2 regions of the Paenibacillus sp. FSL R7-0198 genome follow, and region 1 is predicted to be linked to the other one. Evidence: predicted binding sites of a transcription regulator. Region 1 holds the regulator's gene; the other holds the start of a gene.
The links. The regulator CtsR, encoded in region 1, represses protease genes until heat stress. The targets are predictions, from matches to a motif close to ATGGTCAATAAAGGTCAAACA.
Positions count from the first base shown of each region.

Region 1 (9,994 bases):
CATGCCGCGGTGAATACGTTCCCGGGTCTTGTACACACCGCCCGTCACACCACGAGAGTTTATAACACCCGAAGTCGGTGGGGTAACCGCAAGGAGCCAGCCGCCGAAGGTGGGATAGATGATTGGGGTGAAGTCGTAACAAGGTAGCCGTATCGGAAGGTGCGGCTGGATCACCTCCTTTCTATGGAGAATCGTTTCCTGCAACGGAAACATTCAAATAAGCAGGTTCTTAGAACCTGCAACAGCAACACAGTTACTTATCCATTTGTTCAGTTTTGATGGAATTTGAGGGGCCATAGCTCAGCTGGGAGAGCGCCTGCCTTGCAAGCAGGAGGTCAGCGGTTCGATCCCGCTTGGCTCCACCAAACAATTTCATCTATTTGGCTTGTTCTTTGAAAACTAGATATCGAAACGAAACAAACGCGAATTAGAACAATCCTTTAAGCTGAACTTGTGTAAACAAGTGAAGTGTATAAAGGTAGTTAAATTGCTTTTGTGATGGTATTGGATGGGAGCGACTTTTGGCTTTGCGCTAGCAAAACAAGGGGAGCGAGCAGTCAAAACCGGAACAAAATGGTTAAGCTACTAAGAGCACACGGAGGATGCCTAGGCGCTAGGAGCCGATGAAGGACGTGGCGAACAACGAAACTGCCTCGGGGAGCTGTAAGCAAGCTTTGATCCGGGGGTGTCCGAATGGGGAAACCCAGCTGGGGTAATTTCCAGTTACACCTAACTGAATACATAGGTTAGTGTGAGGCATACCAGGGGAACTGAAACATCTAAGTACCCTGAGGAAGAGAAAACAATAGTGATTCCGTCAGTAGCGGCGAGCGAACGCGGAGAAGCCCAAACCAGAGAGCTTGCTCTTTGGGGTTGTGGGACGTCTCACATGGAGTTACAAAGGAACCGGTTAAGCGAAGAGGTCTGGAAAGGCCCGCCAAAGAAGGTAAAAGCCCTGTAGTTGAAAGTTGGTTCCCTCCGAGACGGATCCCGAGTAGTGCGGGGCACGTGAAACCCCGTATGAATCCGGCAGGACCATCTGCCAAGGCTAAATACTTCCTAGCGACCGATAGTGAAGCAGTACCGTGAGGGAAAGGTGAAAAGCACCCCGGAAGGGGAGTGAAATAGAACCTGAAACCGTGTGCTTACAAAAAGTCAGAGCCCGTTTTAGGGGTGATGGCGTGCCTTTTGTAGAATGAACCGGCGAGTTACGTTCCCGTGCAAGGTTAAGGTGAAGAGCCGGAGCCGCAGCGAAAGCGAGTCTGAATAGGGCGACTTAGTACGTGGACGTAGACCCGAAACCGGGTGATCTACCCCTGTCCAGGGTGAAGGTGCGGTAACACGCACTGGAGGCCCGAACCCACGCATGTTGAAAAATGCGGGGATGAGGTGGGGGTAGCGGAGAAATTCCAATCGAACTCGGAGATAGCTGGTTCTCCCCGAAATAGCTTTAGGGCTAGCCTCGGAAAACAGAGTCGTGGAGGTAGAGCACTGATTGGGTGCGGGGCCCGCAAGGGTTACCAAGCTCAGTCAAACTCCGAATGCCATAGACTTACTTCCGGGAGTCAGACAGTGAGTGCTAAGATCCATTGTCAAAAGGGAAACAGCCCAGACCATCAGCTAAGGTCCCCAAGTGTGTGTTAAGTGGGAAAGGATGTGGAGTTGCACAGACAACCAGGATGTTGGCTTAGAAGCAGCCACCATTGAAAGAGTGCGTAATAGCTCACTGGTCGAGTGACTCTGCGCCGAAAATGTAACGGGGCTAAACACACCACCGAAGCTATGGCTTGATGCTTTGCATCAGGGGTAGGGGAGCGTTGTATAAGGGTTGAAGGTGTACCGTAAGGAGCGCTGGACATTATACAAGTGAGAATGCCGGTATGAGTAACGAAAAGATCAGTGAGAATCTGATCCGCCGAAAGCCTAAGGGTTCCTGAGGAAGGCTCGTCCGCTCAGGGTAAGTCGGGACCTAAGGCGAGGCCGAAAGGCGTAGTCGAAGGACAACAGGTCGAAATTCCTGTACCACCGTAAGCCGTTATGAGCAATGGGGGGACGCAGTAGGGTAGTGACGCGGACTGATGGATGTCCGTCTAAGCAGTAAGGCTGATGTGTAGGCAAATCCGCACATTGTAAGGCTGAGCTGTGATGGGGAGCGAAAATTATAGTAGCGAAGGTCATGATCTCACACTGCCAAGAAAAGCCTCTAGCCAGGTGAAGGTGCCCGTACCGCAAACCGACACAGGTAGGCGAGAAGAGTATTCTAAGGCGCGCGGAAGAACTCTCGTTAAGGAACTCGGCAAAATGACCCCGTAACTTCGGGAGAAGGGGTGCCCCGGTAGTGTGAATAGCACGAGGGGGCCGCAGTGAAAAGGCCCAAGCGACTGTTTAGCAAAAACACAGGTCTGTGCGAAGCCGTAAGGCGAAGTATACGGGCTGACGCCTGCCCGGTGCTGGAAGGTTAAGGGGAGTGGTTAGGGAGCAATCCCGAAGCTGTGAACCGAAGCCCCAGTAAACGGCGGCCGTAACTATAACGGTCCTAAGGTAGCGAAATTCCTTGTCAGGTAAATTCTGACCCGCACGAATGGCGTAACGACTTGGGCGCTGTCTCAACGAGAGATCCGGTGAAATTTTAATACCTGTGAAGATGCAGGTTACCCGCGACAAGACGGAAAGACCCCATGGAGCTTTACTGCAGCTTGATATTGAATTTGGGTACGATCTGTACAGGATAGGTGGGAGCCTTTGAAACGTGAGCGCCAGCTTGCGTGGAGGCAACGTTGGGATACCACCCTGATCGTATCTAGGTTCTAACCTGGTACCGTAATCCGGTGCGGGGACAGTGTCAGGTGGGCAGTTTGACTGGGGCGGTCGCCTCCTAAAGAGTAACGGAGGCGCCCAAAGGTTCCCTCAGAATGGTTGGAAATCATTCGAAGAGTGCAAAGGCATAAGGGAGCTTGACTGCGAGACCTACAAGTCGAGCAGGGACGAAAGTCGGGCTTAGTGATCCGGTGGTACCGCATGGAAGGGCCATCGCTCAACGGATAAAAGCTACCCTGGGGATAACAGGCTTATCTCCCCCAAGAGTCCACATCGACGGGGAGGTTTGGCACCTCGATGTCGGCTCATCGCATCCTGGGGCTGAAGTAGGTCCCAAGGGTTGGGCTGTTCGCCCATTAAAGCGGTACGCGAGCTGGGTTCAGAACGTCGTGAGACAGTTCGGTCCCTATCTGTCGTGGGCGTAGGAAATTTGAGAGGAGCTGTCCTTAGTACGAGAGGACCGGGATGGACGTACCGCTGGTGTACCAGTTGTTCCGCCAGGAGCACCGCTGGGTAGCTATGTACGGACGGGATAAACGCTGAAAGCATCTAAGCGTGAAGCCCCCCTCAAGATGAGATTTCCCAGTATGTAAGACCCCTTGAAGACGACGAGGTAGATAGGCTGGGGGTGGAAGTGCAGCAATGCATGGAGCTGACCAGTACTAATCGGTCGAGGGCTTATCCAATAGCAAGTTGTAATTCGCGTGTTTCGTTTCGAATCTAGTTTTCAGAGAACAACACTCTGAAATGTAAGCTACGCGTTTGGTGGCGATGGCGGAGGGGTTCCACACGTACCCATCCCGAACACGACCGTTAAGCCCTCTAGCGCCGATGGTACTTGGACCGCAGGGTCCTGGGAGAGTAGGACGCCGCCAAGCGAAGAACCACTGCCGATGTTATTCGGTGGTGGTTTTTATTTGTTTATTTAAGGGGATGCGAAAGCATCTCTTATTTGACTTTGTAAGAATCCTCTGACACACTCTAAGGGGTACATATATCACATATCAGGCCATGATTTGGATTGATAATAACTCTAGCGAATGGGGTGTAGGACGACATGGAAATTCAGAAATTGACGGTAGATGATTTTGAACCGGCTATGGCACTTTCCGAATATGCTTTTCAAGTAGTAATGAGTGAGGAACAAAAAGAAAAACGGCGGAGTCAATTTTCGTCACAGGATATATGGGGTGTATATGAGGACGGGCAGCTAGGAGCCAAACTTCACATCATTCCTTTTCAAACCTATATTCATGGCAGATCGTTCGAAATGGGCGGTATTGCGGGTGTAGCCACCTGGCCAGAGTATAGACGCAAAGGCTGGGTAGCGGGTCTGCTGAAGCATGCGTTGGAAGAAATGAATCGTAACAAACAGAGTATATCGTTCTTGCATCCATTCTCTTTTGGTTTCTATCGGAAGTATGGATGGGAGACTTATGTTGAATTTAAACGTTATAAAGTACCTACAGCTCATTTGCCTATGAAAAAAGCGACACCTGGAACAATTCGGCGTGGGGATCCGGGCCTCAGCATATTAAAGGAAGTATACAGTGCTTATGCTGAGCGTTATAACGGAACTCTGGTTCGGGATGATGCAAGGTGGGAGAATTCAGTTCTTGTTAATGGGACCAGCCAGAAGGCTGTATATTACGATGAAGCTGATGCAGCACAAGGTTATCTTTTATATGAGGTTAAGGAAAATAAGTTTACCATTAAAGAGATCATCTATCTGAATGAAGAGGCTAGACAAGGGCTGTGGACCTTCATTGCCAATCATGATTCCATGATCCAGGAAGTTACGTTGCAGGCACCTGCCAGTGATACGCTTGCTTTCCAATTGGATAACCCACGGATTCAGCAAGAGATCGTACCTTATTTTATGGCGCGTATCGTTAGTGTAGAGCAGTTTATATCCCAGTATCCATTTGCAAGCCAGGACTCACCGGTGCAGATTGTTCTACAGGTAGAGGATACCCACGCTCCGTGGAATGAAGGAGTATGGCAATTAAACGTAGCGATGAATGGAACAGCGTCCATATGGAAAACTTCGGAGCCAATTACTGATGATCAGACTATTAAGTTAGATATTCAGTCCCTTACTGCAGTGATGATGGGATATCGCAGACCAACGGAAATGGCACGAATGGGAAGAATTCACGGACCGAACACAGCAATCAAGGCTTTGGAACAGGCGATTCCTGAACGGGAAACCTATTTACTCGATTTCTTCTGATAACCTATTCACCATTGCTCCATTTAACTGGATGAGCTTATATAGAAATACGACGTAATTGAAAGACAAATGGACTTCTCCAGCAATTTTGGGGAGGTTTTTTTGTGTCTGGGGAATATTTCGTGTAAAATCGTAAAAAATGAATAGTGACCCCACTTGGCAAAACCACAAAATATGCTATAATGGTTATAAAGTCAAAGAAAGTCAAAGTCAACTAAAGGTTTAATACTTAAGTAGCTTTCTTTCAACAATCTGATGCATGATCGCCAATATACGGGATTCATCTCATCGGAGGATCAAGGGAATATTAAAGGACCTTCGTGCTTCCTTCGCTCTCCTGTTGACACCTGTGGAAGCAAGATTCGCTGTTTCCCTGATTGGTTAAATGGGTAGAGAAGGTGTACTCTGTGGGGGCGTGTGGGTCCTTATTGACTTAACGTTTCAGACAGTGGAGGATGATTGGATGCGTAATATCTCTGATATTATCGAACGATATCTGAAGAGTATTTTGCATGAAAGTCCCGAAGGAATGGTTGAAATTCAGCGTAATGATCTGGCAGATCAATTCTCATGTGTACCTTCCCAGATCAATTATGTCATCAGCACACGTTTTACACTCGAGAAGGGATACCTGGTAGAGAGTAAACGCGGCGGTGGTGGTTATGTTCGCATACAGCGCATTGAATTACCGGCCCAATCAGCTCTGCATAATCATTTGCACCATAGTATTGGTGAAGAGATCGGGCAGACAGCTGCCGAAGGTCTGATCTATCAATTGGAAGAAGCACGCTTCTTGAGCAAGCGGGAAGCCGGGTTGATGCGAGCTGCTGTATCTAGAGAGGTTATATTAGTCAAACTTCCTTACCGGGATCAAATTCGTGCCAGAATGTTGAAGGCGATGTTAATATCTTTGCTCGGTAAATGAAAACTATCGGGGTCAAAGGAGGTACATCAATATGCTGTGCCAAGAATGCAATAAACGTCCGGCGACACTTCATTTTACGAAGATTGTAAATGGAGAGAAGACGGAATTCCATATTTGTGAGTCATGTGCCCGTGAAAAAGGGGAAATGATCCCTGGGACAGCAGGCGGGTTTTCCATTCACAACTTGTTGTCCGGGTTGCTTGATTTTGATCCAGCCGGCAAAAGTGGATCGGCAGGAACACCACCTGCAAAAGCACTTCAGTGTGAAGAGTGTGGTATGACGTACTCACAATTCAGCAAGATAGGCCGATTTGGCTGCAGTTCATGTTATAAATATTTTGACAGCCGTCTGGACCCTTTGTTCAAGCGGGTTCATGGTAGTACGTCCCATGTAGGCAAAGTGCCTGCACGAGCTGGTGGTCGCATCAAGGTGAAACGGCAAATCGCTGATCTGAAGCGTGAGCTTCAGGAGAGCATCGCCCAAGAGGAATTTGAAGAGGCGGCTCAGATCCGTGACCAGATCAGAGGACTTGAAAAAGGAATAGCTCAGGAGTAAAGTTTGTCATGAGTAGGAGGGATGCGTAATGCCTAATCTGCGCTTTACAGAGAAGGCGCTCAGCGACTGGATGCGCAGTGATGCGGCTGATTCCGAAATCGTCATTAGCAGCCGTGTCCGGATTGCGCGCAACCTTCAGCATGTTCCGTTTCCGATGCTGGCTTCCAATGAGCAATCGGAAGAGGTGCTGAATAAGCTGAGCGAAGTACTTCAATACGATGACGTTCATGCCTTTGGGGATTTTCATACGTTGGATCTGATCGATATTGACGAACTCGACAAACGGGTGCTGGTGGAGAAACATCTCATCAGTCCAAGTCTTGCGAATGAATCCAGAAATGGTGCGGTTATTCTCAGTGAGGATGAGTCTGTCAGTATTATGATTAATGAAGAGGATCATCTTCGTATCCAGTGCCTCTATCCGGGGTTCCAGGTGAAAGAAGCCTGGGAGAAAGCTTCTGCAATAGATGATGCTTTTGAAGCGCACGTGGATTATGCTTTTGATGATCGCAGAGGATACTTAACCAGCTGTCCTACTAATGTAGGTACAGGTGTCAGAGCATCGGTTATGATGCACCTGCCTGCCCTGGTGATGACGCAGCAGATTGGCCGTATTTTAACCGCAGTTTCCCAAGTGGGATTGACTGTAAGGGGGATATACGGTGAAGGCAGTGAGGCGATGGGTAACCTGTTTCAGATCTCGAACCAGATTACACTGGGACAGACCGAACAGGAAGTCATCGAGAACCTGCATGGTGTTGTATTACAGATGATTGGTCATGAACGTACTGCCAGAGAACGGTTAATTACCGACTCCAGACTTCGAATTACGGATCGGGTCATGCGTTCTTACGGCATATTGTCTCATGCAGCTATTGTTGATTCAAAGGAAGCTGCACAGCGCTTATCGGATGTACGCCTTGGCGTGGATCTCGGCTTGTTGGATGGACTGTCCATCACGGTAATGAATGAGTTGAACGTGATGACACAGCCGGGATTTTTGCAGAAAACATTCGGGGAAGATATGCGCACAGATGAGCGTGACATCTATCGTGCTCAGTTGATTCGTGATACGATCAATGCAGCGAAGCAGTCCTAGCTTAGCCTGATATTGTATTGAATTATGGTTTCATGCCGCATTGCGGCTTTTATATAATAAGGCATGTACAAATGCCGAATGACTTTATTCGCAGCACGGCTGCAAACAAAAATGATATGAAGAATACGACGGGAATTATTTGATTCCCCTCGTTTTATCCAAAACCATGGAGGTGCAGGAGATATGATGTTTGGAAGATTTACGGAACGGGCCCAAAAGGTGCTCGCACTCGCGCAGGAAGAAGCTGTCCGTCTCGGTCATAATAACATCGGTACTGAGCATATTTTGCTCGGCCTCATTCGTGAAGGCGAAGGCATCGCAGCCAAAGCACTGATCGGCCTGGGACTCGGATTGGAAAAAATTCAGGATGAAGTAGAAACGCTGATTGGCCGTGGCCAAGAGCAACCTACCAACATTGCATATACGCCACGTGCGAAAAAAGTAATTGAACTGTCTATGGATGAAGCTCGTAAATTGGGCCACACCTATGTAGGCACAGAGCATATCCTGCTCGGATTGATTCGTGAAGGCGAGGGTGTTGCAGCGCGTGTGCTCAATAACCTGGGAATTAGCCTGAACAAAGCACGTCAACAAGTGCTGCAATTGCTTGGCAGCAGTGAAGCTGTATCCAGTCATAATGGAACACCTGCCAATGTAAGCACACCAACGCTGGACAGTCTGGCACGTGACCTCACGGCTTACGCCAGAGAGAACAACCTGGACCCGGTTATTGGACGTAGCAAAGAAATTGAGCGTGTCATTCAGGTGCTCAGCCGTCGTACCAAGAACAACCCGGTATTGATCGGTGAGCCAGGTGTAGGTAAAACAGCGATTGCTGAAGGCCTTGCACAAAAAATCATTGCAAATGAGATTCCGGAAACATTGCGCGACAAACGTGTAATGACCCTGGATATGGGTTCAGTAGTCGCTGGAACCAAATATCGTGGTGAGTTTGAAGATCGTCTGAAAAAAATCATGGATGAGATTCGCCAAGCAGGTAACATTGTCCTGTTTATCGACGAATTGCATACTTTGATTGGTGCAGGCGGAGCTGAAGGTGCCATCGATGCTTCTAACATTTTGAAACCGGCTCTGGCCCGTGGAGAATTGCAATGTATCGGTGCGACAACACTGGATGAATATCGTAAATACATCGAGAAGGATGCAGCGCTTGAGCGTCGTTTCCAACCGATTACTGTAGATCAGCCTTCTCCGGAAGAAGCGATTCAAATCTTGCATGGCTTGCGTGACCGTTATGAGGCGCATCACCGTGTGAAAATTACGGACGAAGCGATTGTACAGGCGGTTAAACTGTCTGACCGTTACATTACAGACCGTTTCCTGCCAGACAAAGCGATTGACCTGATTGACGAGGCGGGTTCCAAAGTAAGATTGAACTCTTACACGATCCCACCAAACCTGAAACAACTGGAAAGCCGTCTGGAAGATATCCGCAAGGAAAAAGACGCTGCAGTTCAAAGCCAGGAGTTCGAAAAAGCAGCCGCTCTGCGTGATACGGAACAAAAAATCCGTGAAGAGCTGGATGTAACGAAGAACCAATGGAAAGAAAAACAAGGTCGCACGGATTCCGAAGTAACACCTGAGGATATCGCACAAGTGGTAGCCAACTGGACAGGAATTCCGGTGAACAAGCTGAAAGAAGAAGAGACACAGCGTCTGATGAATCTGGAATCGATTCTGCATGAACGTGTCATCGGCCAAGATGAGGCTGTGAAATCGGTCAGCCGTGCGGTGCGTCGTGCTCGTGCGGGACTTAAAGATCCAAAACGTCCGATGGGTTCATTCATCTTCCTCGGCCCTACAGGTGTAGGTAAAACAGAACTTGCTCGTGCTCTGGCTGAAGCGATGTTTGGTGATGAAAATGCAGTAATCCGTATTGATATGTCCGAGTATGGCGAGAAGCACTCGACTTCCCGACTCGTCGGAGCGCCTCCGGGATATGTTGGATACGAAGAAGGTGGTCAGCTGACAGAGAAAGTTCGTCGCAAGCCATACTCCGTAGTCCTGCTTGATGAGATCGAGAAAGCACATCCAGAGGTATTTAATATCTTGCTGCAAGTGCTTGAAGATGGTCGTCTGACGGATTCCAAAGGTCGCGTTGTTGACTTCCGGAATACGCTGATTATCCTGACATCCAACGTGGGTGCTGAAGCGATCAAGCGTAACTCTACACTTGGCTTCACAGCAGTTGTGGATGCAGGTGCGGATTACGATAACATGAAGGGTAAAGTCATGGATGAGCTGAAGAAAAGCTTCCGTCCAGAGTTCCTTAACCGGATTGATGAAATTATCGTATTCCACTCTCTGGAACAAAAACACATTGCAGAGATTGTTACCCTCATG
Region 1 covers NZ_JBBOCB010000001.1:2,823,866-2,833,859, reverse strand. The annotation lists rRNA gene MKY87_RS12330 (16S ribosomal RNA) at 1-181, shown strand, start outside; tRNA gene MKY87_RS12325 (tRNA-Ala) at 290-365, shown strand; rRNA gene MKY87_RS12320 (23S ribosomal RNA) at 576-3,503, shown strand; rRNA gene rrf (5S ribosomal RNA) at 3,579-3,695, shown strand; gene MKY87_RS12310 (GNAT family N-acetyltransferase) at 3,875-5,050, shown strand; gene MKY87_RS12305 (CtsR family transcriptional regulator) at 5,514-5,975, shown strand; gene MKY87_RS12300 (UvrB/UvrC motif-containing protein) at 6,007-6,531, shown strand; gene MKY87_RS12295 (protein arginine kinase) at 6,560-7,630, shown strand; gene MKY87_RS12290 (ATP-dependent Clp protease ATP-binding subunit) at 7,814-9,994, shown strand, end outside.

Region 2 (9,994 bases), 1.0 Mb from region 1:
GTCAATTGTGAGACTGCCAACCTGAATAAAACAATTGGAGCGGCGGTAAGACAAATCGATAATATCCGTTTGTTGCAAAAAGAAGTTGGTCTGGAGTCACTGCCTGAGAAACTTCGCGAGGTGGCGGAGGTTCGACTGGCTCATCCAGATATCAATTTGAAGGAAGTGGGCGAACTCCTTAAGGGTACTGTTAGCAAGTCGGGAGTAAACCATCGGCTTCGTAAAATTGATGAGCTGGCTGAGAAAGTGCGCACAGAACGTTATGGTTAAGACGTCGTAGGGTAAAGTAACAAGGTCGGCTGTTTCTGCTGAACAGAAACGGTCGGGAAAGTTATACCCGTTAAGGATCTGGGAGACTTCACTTAGGTCATTGGATGCGCTCTGCAAAAGATGAAATAGGGCAAGATAATGTCCTTCAAAGCACCCTGAGTTTTTTCTTCTAGTGTCCTGCACGGGTTAATGGTATAATGTTGTATAAATATAATTGTGTATTTAATGTCCAGATTTCATAATAGGGGGTAAGTTTCCATGACAAAGCACCCGGTAGTTGTCCGTTTGAAAACGGGTCTCCATGCCAGACCTGCGGCACTGTTCGTTCAAGAAGCGAATAAGTACTCGTCTGAAGTGTTCGTCGAGAAGGACGACAAAAAAGTTAATGCAAAAAGTATTATGGGGATCATGAGCCTTGCGATTAGCACAGGTACGGAAATCCAGATTAGTGCAGAAGGCGCGGATGCCGAACAGGCTGTAAACGCTTTAGTTAGTCTGGTAAGCAAGGAAGAGCTCGAAAACCAATAAGATATGATCAATCCAATGAAGAAGTCCCGAAAGGGGCTTTTTTGCGTTATTGAGGTATTTGCTATCGTCAAGTGCAACATTATGGAATTTGTCCCGTCTGTTAAGGTATCAAATCGATTAAAGTTTGAGATGTTAACACATAAGGAGGCTATCGTGATGGGTAAACAATGGATGAAACCGTTTGGTGCAGTGCTGGTGGCAAGTACGTTGCTTGTAGGAGGAACCGCATGGGTTGCGCCAGGAAACTATGCTTATGCTGCAGAGGTTCAAGGCGTACAACAGAATGTGATTAATGTCGTGGGTAAAGGTGAGATTCAGGTGAAGCCTGATATTGCTTATCTGTCCATTGGTGTGAACAGTACTGCAGAGACAGCTGCATCTGCTCAAAAAGCGAATGCTGCCAAAGTTCAAAAGGTATCCAACTTGCTGAAGAATACGTGGAAGATCAGTGCAGACGACATTCAAACCAGTCAGTTCTCTGTACAACCCAACTATACGTATAGCGAAAAAGACGGACAACAAATTAAAGGATACACAGCGCACCATACACTGACAGTCACGTATCGTCAGATGGACAAGATCGGCGAGTTGCTCGATGCTGCTTCAGGGGCAGGTGCCAACAATATTGAGAATGTGCGCTTTACTGTAGAAAATCCGGAAACTTATGAGTCCCAAGTGATTGAGAAGGCTGTTGCCAATGCAGATGTGAAAGCTGGCGCCATTGCAAAAGCAGTTAAACGTCAACTGGGTGCTGTTCTTTCCGTGAGCCAAGGTGATGCCAATGTGCCTGTATTCTATGCAAGCGAGGCTTTAATGTCCAAAGCACAAGATACAGCAGGTGGCACGGAGATTGAAACAGGCCAGGTTAAAGTAAGTACAATCCTGAATATTACGTATGAAATGAAATAAACAAGAGTGAACCAGGATTGTGAGCTCAAGTAACCTTTACAAGTTTCATTTGAAGGGTACAACGAAATAATGACAAAGACTTTGTCCTGTGGACAGAGTCTTTTTTGTTGGAAAAGCAAACTTTAATGAAGTTTGATAGGAGGGAACCCTTTTTGAAGCAACGTGAAATGTTGTTTGTTGGTATCTTTTTTGTATAGTTGTTCGTGACAAAAAGGTCATATCCCCTTATATTTTCCGTCTCATATTCATCAACATTGTAACTCGAGCTGTAAACCTTTCCGAAATTGGGTTAATTATAATAAAGAGGTGAGCGTATGAGATATGCGAACAGGTCAAGATTACATACGCAATGATACCTAATTGTGAATTCAGAGAGGAGTTTTATATATGACATCATGGAAAAAATGGACAAGTGCGTTGCTTGCAGCAGGAATTATTGTAGGTAGTGGTTCGGTATGGCAGGATAGTTCGGTACAGGCGGCTTCTGTATCCTCAAAAGTGACAACCCCGGCTGAGGTAACTCTGAAATCGGGTGGGAAAACACTGACTCAAAAAGGACTTCTTCAAGGTGGATCGACTTGGGTCTCGCTGACAGCGGTCAAAGATGTAGCGGGCGGTACGTTGAAATATGATGCCAAAACCAAGTCATATACGGTAACAGCAGCCAACAATGCGATGACTGTTAGCTTGATGGATGGACAGCCAAACGTTTACATTAACGGTTATTACCCTCAGGTGGAAGCAAAATTGATTCAGGGTCGATTATATATCCCATTCTCGGCAATGAGAGATTATCTGGGTGTACAGGGAAATTGGGATGGCAAAACCAAAACGTTAACACTCAGCAAGGTGAAACAAAATAGCGTGACAGTTAAAGCGGCCACAGTTAATGTCACTGTGAAAAATGCTGAAGTAGATGTTCAATATCCGCAGGTAAGTGGACTTGCCAGCAAAGAAGCTGAAGCGGCCATCAACAAAGTGCTGAAAGACGAAGTGGATGCTTATGTAGCTGACTTCAAGAAACAGACATCTGAATTCGGCGGTGCTACAGCCAACCGTCCATATGCATTTGAGAGCTCTTATGTAGTGACGTACAACGAAAAAGGCGTGCTGGGACTCATTACACAACGATACGAAGATTATGCTGGCGCTCATGGTATGACATACCGTACGGGCCACACCTTTGCACTGGACACAGGTAAGGAGCTTACATTAGATGATGTGCTGCAAAATAACAAAACCATGCGTGAGACGTTGGGTAAAAAAGTGGGCGAGCAACTGAAAGCCCGCGGTGGATACCTCGATGGGTATAAAGGGTTAAATAAAGATCAGGATTTCTATGTTACACCAACGGGTGTGGTCGTGTTCTTCCAGCTGTATGAGTATACAGCGTACGCAGAGGGATTCCCTGAAATGCCATTTACGTATAAAGAGATTCTTCCTAAAGGCACAGAACCATTTAGCGATGTAACGGGAACCAAATAAAGAATCATTATTATGCACTCTTAAGTTATTTTTCTTATAAAATGAAAAAAGAAGCCCTCATCATGATCATGATGAGGGCTTCTTCTCGTATAGACAACACAATGAGGTGTTGCTGATTACGTTAGGTATTGATATATTAACGCGAAGACCGTGGTCTAACTAACACTTAGATTCCTTGGGAACCTACGTTTTCAATAACTTTATCAATGATACCGTAATCGGCAGCTTCAGCAGCACTCATGAAGTAGTCACGATCTGTATCTTTCTCAATCCGCTCCAGAGGTTGACCTGAACGCTCAGAGATGATGCGGTTCAACGTATCACGCATTTTCAAAATGCGACGAGCACGGATTTCGATGTCAGAAGCCTGACCTTGTGCACCACCAAGTGGTTGGTGAATCATAATTTCACTGTTTGGTAATGCAAAACGTTTACCTTTTGCACCGGCATTCAACAAGAATGCACCCATGGAAGCCGCCATACCTACACAGATGGTAGATACATCCGGTTTGATGAATTGCATTGTATCGTAAATCGCCATACCGGCTGTAATCGATCCGCCTGGGCTGTTGATGTATAAGTGAATGTCTTTCTCCGGATCTTCCGCAGCCAGGAACAACATCTGTGCCATAATGGCATTAGCCACTACGTCATTAACATCGCTACCAAGGAAAATAATACGATCCTTCAGCAATCTGGAGTAGATGTCGTAGGCGCGCTCACCCCGGTTGCTCTGTTCAACGACCATTGGAATAAAACTCACGTGAAAAACCTCCTTGGAATGTAAATGTTATTGGTGTTTATACTTAAACTGTTACCGTATTACCCACATAATAAACAATTCCAAACAAAAAGTCAAAGAAAGTCAAACTAACTTGCAAAAAAAAGAAACCTTTCCGGTTTCATTGGTTAAATGGGTTATGAGCTGTTAAATAAAAATGGCGCGCCCGCCAAGAATCGAACTTGGATCTCAGGCTTCGGAGGCCTACGTCATATCCATTGGACCACGGGCGCACATTATGTGACAGCAATAATGATTATAGCTCATGAAATATTTAATTGCAAGCAGTTCGTTGTGGTATTGGTTTGGATTAACCCAAAAATGATCATGATGAAGAAGAGTGGATAAAGAGTGCATTTAAGTAAATGCTATTAGAGGTTTTGGACATGCCGTATGAAATGTGATTCTGAGCGATATGTAGATTGAATTCATTTGTTTCTTCTATATATGGTATGCGTGAGCTAGTCCTTGATCATGGAAGTCTAGGATTGTGAAAATAGGCGCGTACAAACGCTGAATGCGTGTCGAAATAACACGTTGAAACACTTGCATGTCACGTCAGTTTTAGGTAGAATAGACGTGGGACTTAAAAAGTTAACCCGGGACGTTTTAGGGCCACGAAAGAGAGCTTAGAACGAGAACTTGCGGGAGTGGAAAGCATGCGAACGATTTTAGAAGTACAAAAGCAGCTTCTGCCTGATCTCATGGATATCTTGAAAAAGAGGTATACGATTCTGCAACAGATCATGTTATCGGATGTGATCGGACGGAGAACGTTAGCTAATTCCATGCAGATGACCGAGCGGGTTCTGAGGGCTGAGACCGATCTGTTAAAGGCTCAGGGACTTATTGAAATTGACAGTGCAGGAATGAAGATCAGCGAGGCAGGGTATGATTTGCTGCAGCAGTTAGAGCCCGTAGCCAAAGAGTTGTTCGGATTATCCGAGCTGGAAGAGCGCATCAAGCAAGCCTACGGTCTGCAAAAGGTAGTTGTGGTTCCTGGTGATTCGGACGTTTCTCCATTTGCCAAAAGGGAACTGGGCAGAGCCGGAGCGAAGGCTCTCGGCAATATCATGAGTGACAACGACGTTGTCGCCGTTACTGGCGGATCAACAACGGCCGAAGTCGCAGAGCAACTGACTCCGCCAACATCGCTCAAAGGTGTCTGGTTCGTACCGGCACGCGGTGGACTTGGAGAAAGCCTTGAAATTCAGGCAAATACGATTGCATCCACAATGGCAAAACGGGTAGGAGCGCAATACAAACTCCTGCATGTACCGGATTTGCTTAGTGATCATGCCTACGAATCATTAATCCAGGACCCCAGTGTTCAGGAGATTCTGCAGCTGATTCGGAAATCGCGGATTGTAATTCATGGAATTGGTGATGCCGTGGAGATGGCGACAAGACGTAAACTTGCGACGGAGATTATCGATGAACTTCAGGAGCAAGGAGCCGTATCTGAATCTTTCGGTTATTACTTTAATGATCAGGGTAAGGTGGTACATACCATGCTTACACTGGGTATGCGACTTCAGGATATTGAACGAACCGATGTCGTGATTGGAATTGCAGGTGGCAAAAGCAAAGCTGCTGCCATTCACTCCGTGTTGCGATTTGGTCAGGAAGATATTCTGATTATTGATGAGGCTGCTGCCGAAGTCATCGTTGCTGAAATGGAATAAGGGTTTACTTTGCATCACAACTATTGTTGTCTTGACGGACTTCACCGTCTGTCTTGAATATATAAGTTTCATAAAAAATTAATCAAAACTTGGGAGGAACTTACTCATGATTAAAGTAGGTATTAACGGTTTTGGACGTATTGGACGCTTGGCATTCCGCCGTATTCAAAATGTAGCAGGCATCGAGGTAGTAGCAATCAACGACTTGACTGATGCTAAAATGCTCGCTCATTTGCTCAAATATGATACAACTCAAGGTCGCTTCGATGGCGATGTTGAAGTACACGATGGCTTCTTCAAAGTGAACGGCAAAGAAGTTAAAGTATTGGCTAACCGTAACCCGGAAGAACTTCCTTGGGGCGACCTGGGCGTAGATATCGTTCTGGAATGTACTGGTTTCTTCACAACTAAAGAAGCAGCTGAGAAACACTTGAAAGGTGGAGCTAAGAAAGTTGTTATCTCCGCACCAGCTACTGGCGACATGAAAACCATCGTTTACAACGTAAACCATGAAATCCTCGACGGTACTGAAACTGTAATCTCCGGCGCATCTTGCACAACAAACTGCCTGGCACCTATGGCAAAAACACTGCAAGACAAATTCGGAATCGTTCAAGGTTTGATGACTACAATTCACGCTTACACTGGCGACCAAAACACGTTGGATGCTCCACACCCTAAAGGTGACTTCCGTCGTGCTCGCGCAGCAGCTGAAAACATCATCCCTAACACAACTGGTGCTGCTAAAGCAATCGGTCTGGTAATCCCAGAACTGCAAGGCATCCTTGATGGTGCAGCTCAACGTGTACCAGTAGCTACTGGTTCCCTGACTGAGCTCGTAACTGTTCTGAACAAAAAAGTAACTGCTGAAGAAGTTAACGCAGCTATGCAAGAAGCTTCCGATCCAGAAACTTTCGGATACACAGAAGACGAAATCGTATCTTCCGATATCCAAGGAATCACTTTCGGTTCCCTGTTTGATGCAACTCAAACTAAAGTTCTGACTGTTGGCGACCAACAATTGGTTAAAACTGTAGCTTGGTATGACAATGAAATGTCCTACACTGCACAATTGGTTCGCACTTTGGAGCACTTTGCAAAAATGATTAAGTAATATCTGAAATAAAATAGAGCGGAAACAGATGCTATATTGTTTCCGCTCTTTATATATCTACATTTTGCAAATTTCTCAAAAACACCAGGATTGACAAGGGATTTTAGCTCTTGATTGGTCCACCAAATACATGGGTGCGGAGGAAATACAGATGAACAAAAAAAGTGTACGCGATATCGAATTGACAGGAAAACGGGCTTTTGTCCGTGTAGATTTCAATGTGCCGCTCGAAGATGGTAAAATTACAGATGACAAACGTATTCGTGCAACGCTTCCTACAATCAACTTCTTGATTGAAAAAGGCGCTAAAGTCATTTTGGCAAGCCACATGGGTCGTCCTAACGGCGAAGTGGTTGAATCCTTGCGTTTGACTCCAGCAGCTGAGCGTTTGTCTGAATTGCTTGGTAAAACCGTTGTTAAAGCTGACGATTCTGTTGGTGACGCTGTTAAAGCTCAAATCGCTGAACTGAACAACGGCGACGTATTGTTGCTTGAAAACGTTCGTTTCCACGCTGGCGAAGAGAAAAACGATCCGGAACTGGCAAAACAATTTGCTGAACTGGCTGACGTTTTTGTTAACGATGCGTTTGGCGCGGCTCACAGAGCACACGCTTCGACTGAAGGAATCGCTCACTTGCTTCCAGCAGTGTCCGGTTTGTTGATGGAGAAAGAACTTGAAGTGTTGGGTAAAGCAATCTCCAACCCTGAGCGTCCTTTCACAGCTATCATTGGTGGATCCAAAGTTAAGGACAAAATCGATGTAATCGACAACCTGCTGAACATTGCAGACAACGTGATCATCGGTGGCGGTCTGACTTACACGTTCTTCAAAGCACAAGGACATGAGATTGGACAATCCTTGTTGGATGAATCCAAACTTGATGTTGCTCTCGGTTTTATCGAAAAAGCGAAAAAACTGGGCAAAAACTTCTACCTGCCGGTAGATATCGTAGTGTCTGACGATTTCAGTGCGAAAGCAAACACACAAATCGTTGACATCGATGGCATCCCAGCAGATTGGGAAGGTATCGACATCGGTCCTAAAACACGTGAGATCTATGCTGACGTAATCAAAAACTCCAAATTGGTTGTATGGAATGGACCAATGGGCGTATTTGAAATCGAGCCATTCTCCCACGGTACTCGTGCAGTAGCGGAAGCTTGCGCTGAGACAGAAGCTTACACTGTAATTGGTGGCGGTGACTCCGCAGCAGCAGCTGAGAAGTTTAAATTGGCTGACAAGATGAACCACATCTCTACAGGTGGCGGAGCATCGCTCGAGTTCATGGAAGGTAAAGTACTTCCAGGCGTAGTGGCATTGAACGACAAGTAAGTTTTAGTAGTCTATAGCATGAAGGAGTTGAAACCCATGAGAACACCGATTATCGCAGGTAACTGGAAAATGTTCAAAACGGTTTCCGAATCCAATGACTTCATTCAGGAAGTTAAAGGAAAAGCGGAAGTTGAAGGCGTGGAAACTGTAATCTGCGCACCGTTTACAAATCTGCCATCCCTGGTAGAAGCCGTTAAAGGCACAAACATCAAAATTGGTGCACAAAATCTTCATTTTGAAGATAATGGTGCATTCACAGGCGAAATCAGCGGTGTAATGCTGAAAGACCTGGGTGTGGATTATGTCATCGTTGGTCACTCGGAGCGCCGTCAATATTTTGCGGAAACCGATGAGACTGTCAATAAAAAGTTGCATGCAGCATTCCGTCATGGTTTGACTCCAATCTTCTGCCTCGGTGAGACGCTTGAAGAGCGTGAAGCGAACCAAACAAAAGACGTATGCAAAGTGCAAACAGAAGCTGCGCTGGCAGGTCTGTCTGCAGAGCAAGCGGCACAAGTCGTTATCGCTTATGAGCCAATCTGGGCGATTGGTACAGGCAAATCCTCCACTTCCCAAGATGCGAATGAAGTTATTGCTTACATCCGTACATTGGTGAAGGATCTGTACAACGAGACGGTTGCGAGTGCAGTTCGTATTCAATACGGCGGCAGTGTTAAACCGGAGAACGTAACAGAATACCTCGGACAAAGCGACATCGACGGCGCGCTTGTTGGCGGTGCCAGCTTGCAGCCGGCTTCGTTCATCGCGCTTGTTGAGGGGGCGAAGTAAGATGACAGCTCCAAAACCTGTAGCACTGATCATCATGGATGGCTTCGGTCTGCGTAACACGGTGGAAGGCAACGCGGTAGCGCAAGCCAAGAAACCGAACTACGACCGTTTTATGAGCCAATTCCCACATACAACGCTCACTGCTTGCGGTGAAGCTGTAGGTTTGCCAGAAGGGCAAATGGGAAATTCCGAGGTAGGTCACCTGAACATTGGTGCCGGCCGGATCGTATACCAGGATTTGACCCGTATCTCCAAATCCATTCGTGATGGCGAGTTCTACGACAATGAAACACTTGTCAAAGCGGTTCGCGAAGCGAAACAAAACGGTAAAAAGCTTCATCTCTACGGCTTGTTGTCCGATGGCGGCGTACATAGTCACATCGACCACCTGTTTGCTATGCTGGATCTGGCCAAAAAAGAAGGAATGAATGATGTATATATTCATGCTTTCATGGATGGCCGTGATGTTATGCCAGACAGTGGTAAAGACTTCATGCAGAAGCTGATCGCCAAGATTGAAGAAGTTGGTGTAGGACAAATCGCAACGGTTCAAGGTCGCTATTACGCGATGGACCGTGACAAACGTTGGGAACGTGTTGAGAAATCATACCGCGCCATCGTTTATGGAGATGGACCGAAATACACTGACCCACTCAAAGCGGTTGAAGAATCGTATGAGAAATCCGTATTTGATGAATTCGTTGAACCAACGGTTATCGTCAAAGCGGATGGTGAGCCGGTAGGTTTGGTAGAGAGCGGCGATTCCGTTATCTTCCTTAACTTCCGTCCTGACCGTGCAATCCAGCTGTCGCAAGTATTCACGAACCAGGACTTCCGTGGTTTCGATCGTGGTCCGAAGTTCCCAGTGGGCTTGCATTTTGTATGTTTGACTTTGTTCAGTGAGACGGTTGAAGGTTATGTGGCTTATTCGCCGAAGAACCTCGACAACACCCTGGGTGAAGTTCTGGTACAGAACAATAAAAAACAACTGCGTATTGCAGAAACGGAGAAATACCCGCACGTTACCTTCTTCTTCAGCGGCGGTCGTGATGTGGAGCTTCCGGGCGAAACTCGTGTACTGATCAACTCACCAAAAGTTG
Region 2 covers NZ_JBBOCB010000001.1:3,863,799-3,873,792, forward strand. The annotation lists gene whiA (DNA-binding protein WhiA) at 1-270, shown strand, start outside; gene MKY87_RS16725 (HPr family phosphocarrier protein) at 529-798, shown strand; gene MKY87_RS16730 (SIMPL domain-containing protein) at 955-1,707, shown strand; gene MKY87_RS16735 (stalk domain-containing protein) at 2,095-3,192, shown strand; gene clpP (ATP-dependent Clp endopeptidase proteolytic subunit ClpP) at 3,359-3,955, opposite strand; tRNA gene MKY87_RS16745 (tRNA-Arg) at 4,132-4,206, opposite strand; gene MKY87_RS16750 (sugar-binding transcriptional regulator) at 4,633-5,658, shown strand; gene gap (type I glyceraldehyde-3-phosphate dehydrogenase) at 5,765-6,772, shown strand; gene MKY87_RS16760 (phosphoglycerate kinase) at 6,924-8,105, shown strand; gene tpiA (triose-phosphate isomerase) at 8,142-8,894, shown strand; gene gpmI (2,3-bisphosphoglycerate-independent phosphoglycerate mutase) at 8,896-9,994, shown strand, end outside.
Region 2: a site for CtsR is predicted at 4,044-4,064, ahead of clpP (ATP-dependent Clp endopeptidase proteolytic subunit ClpP). Genes of this name have one in related genera too.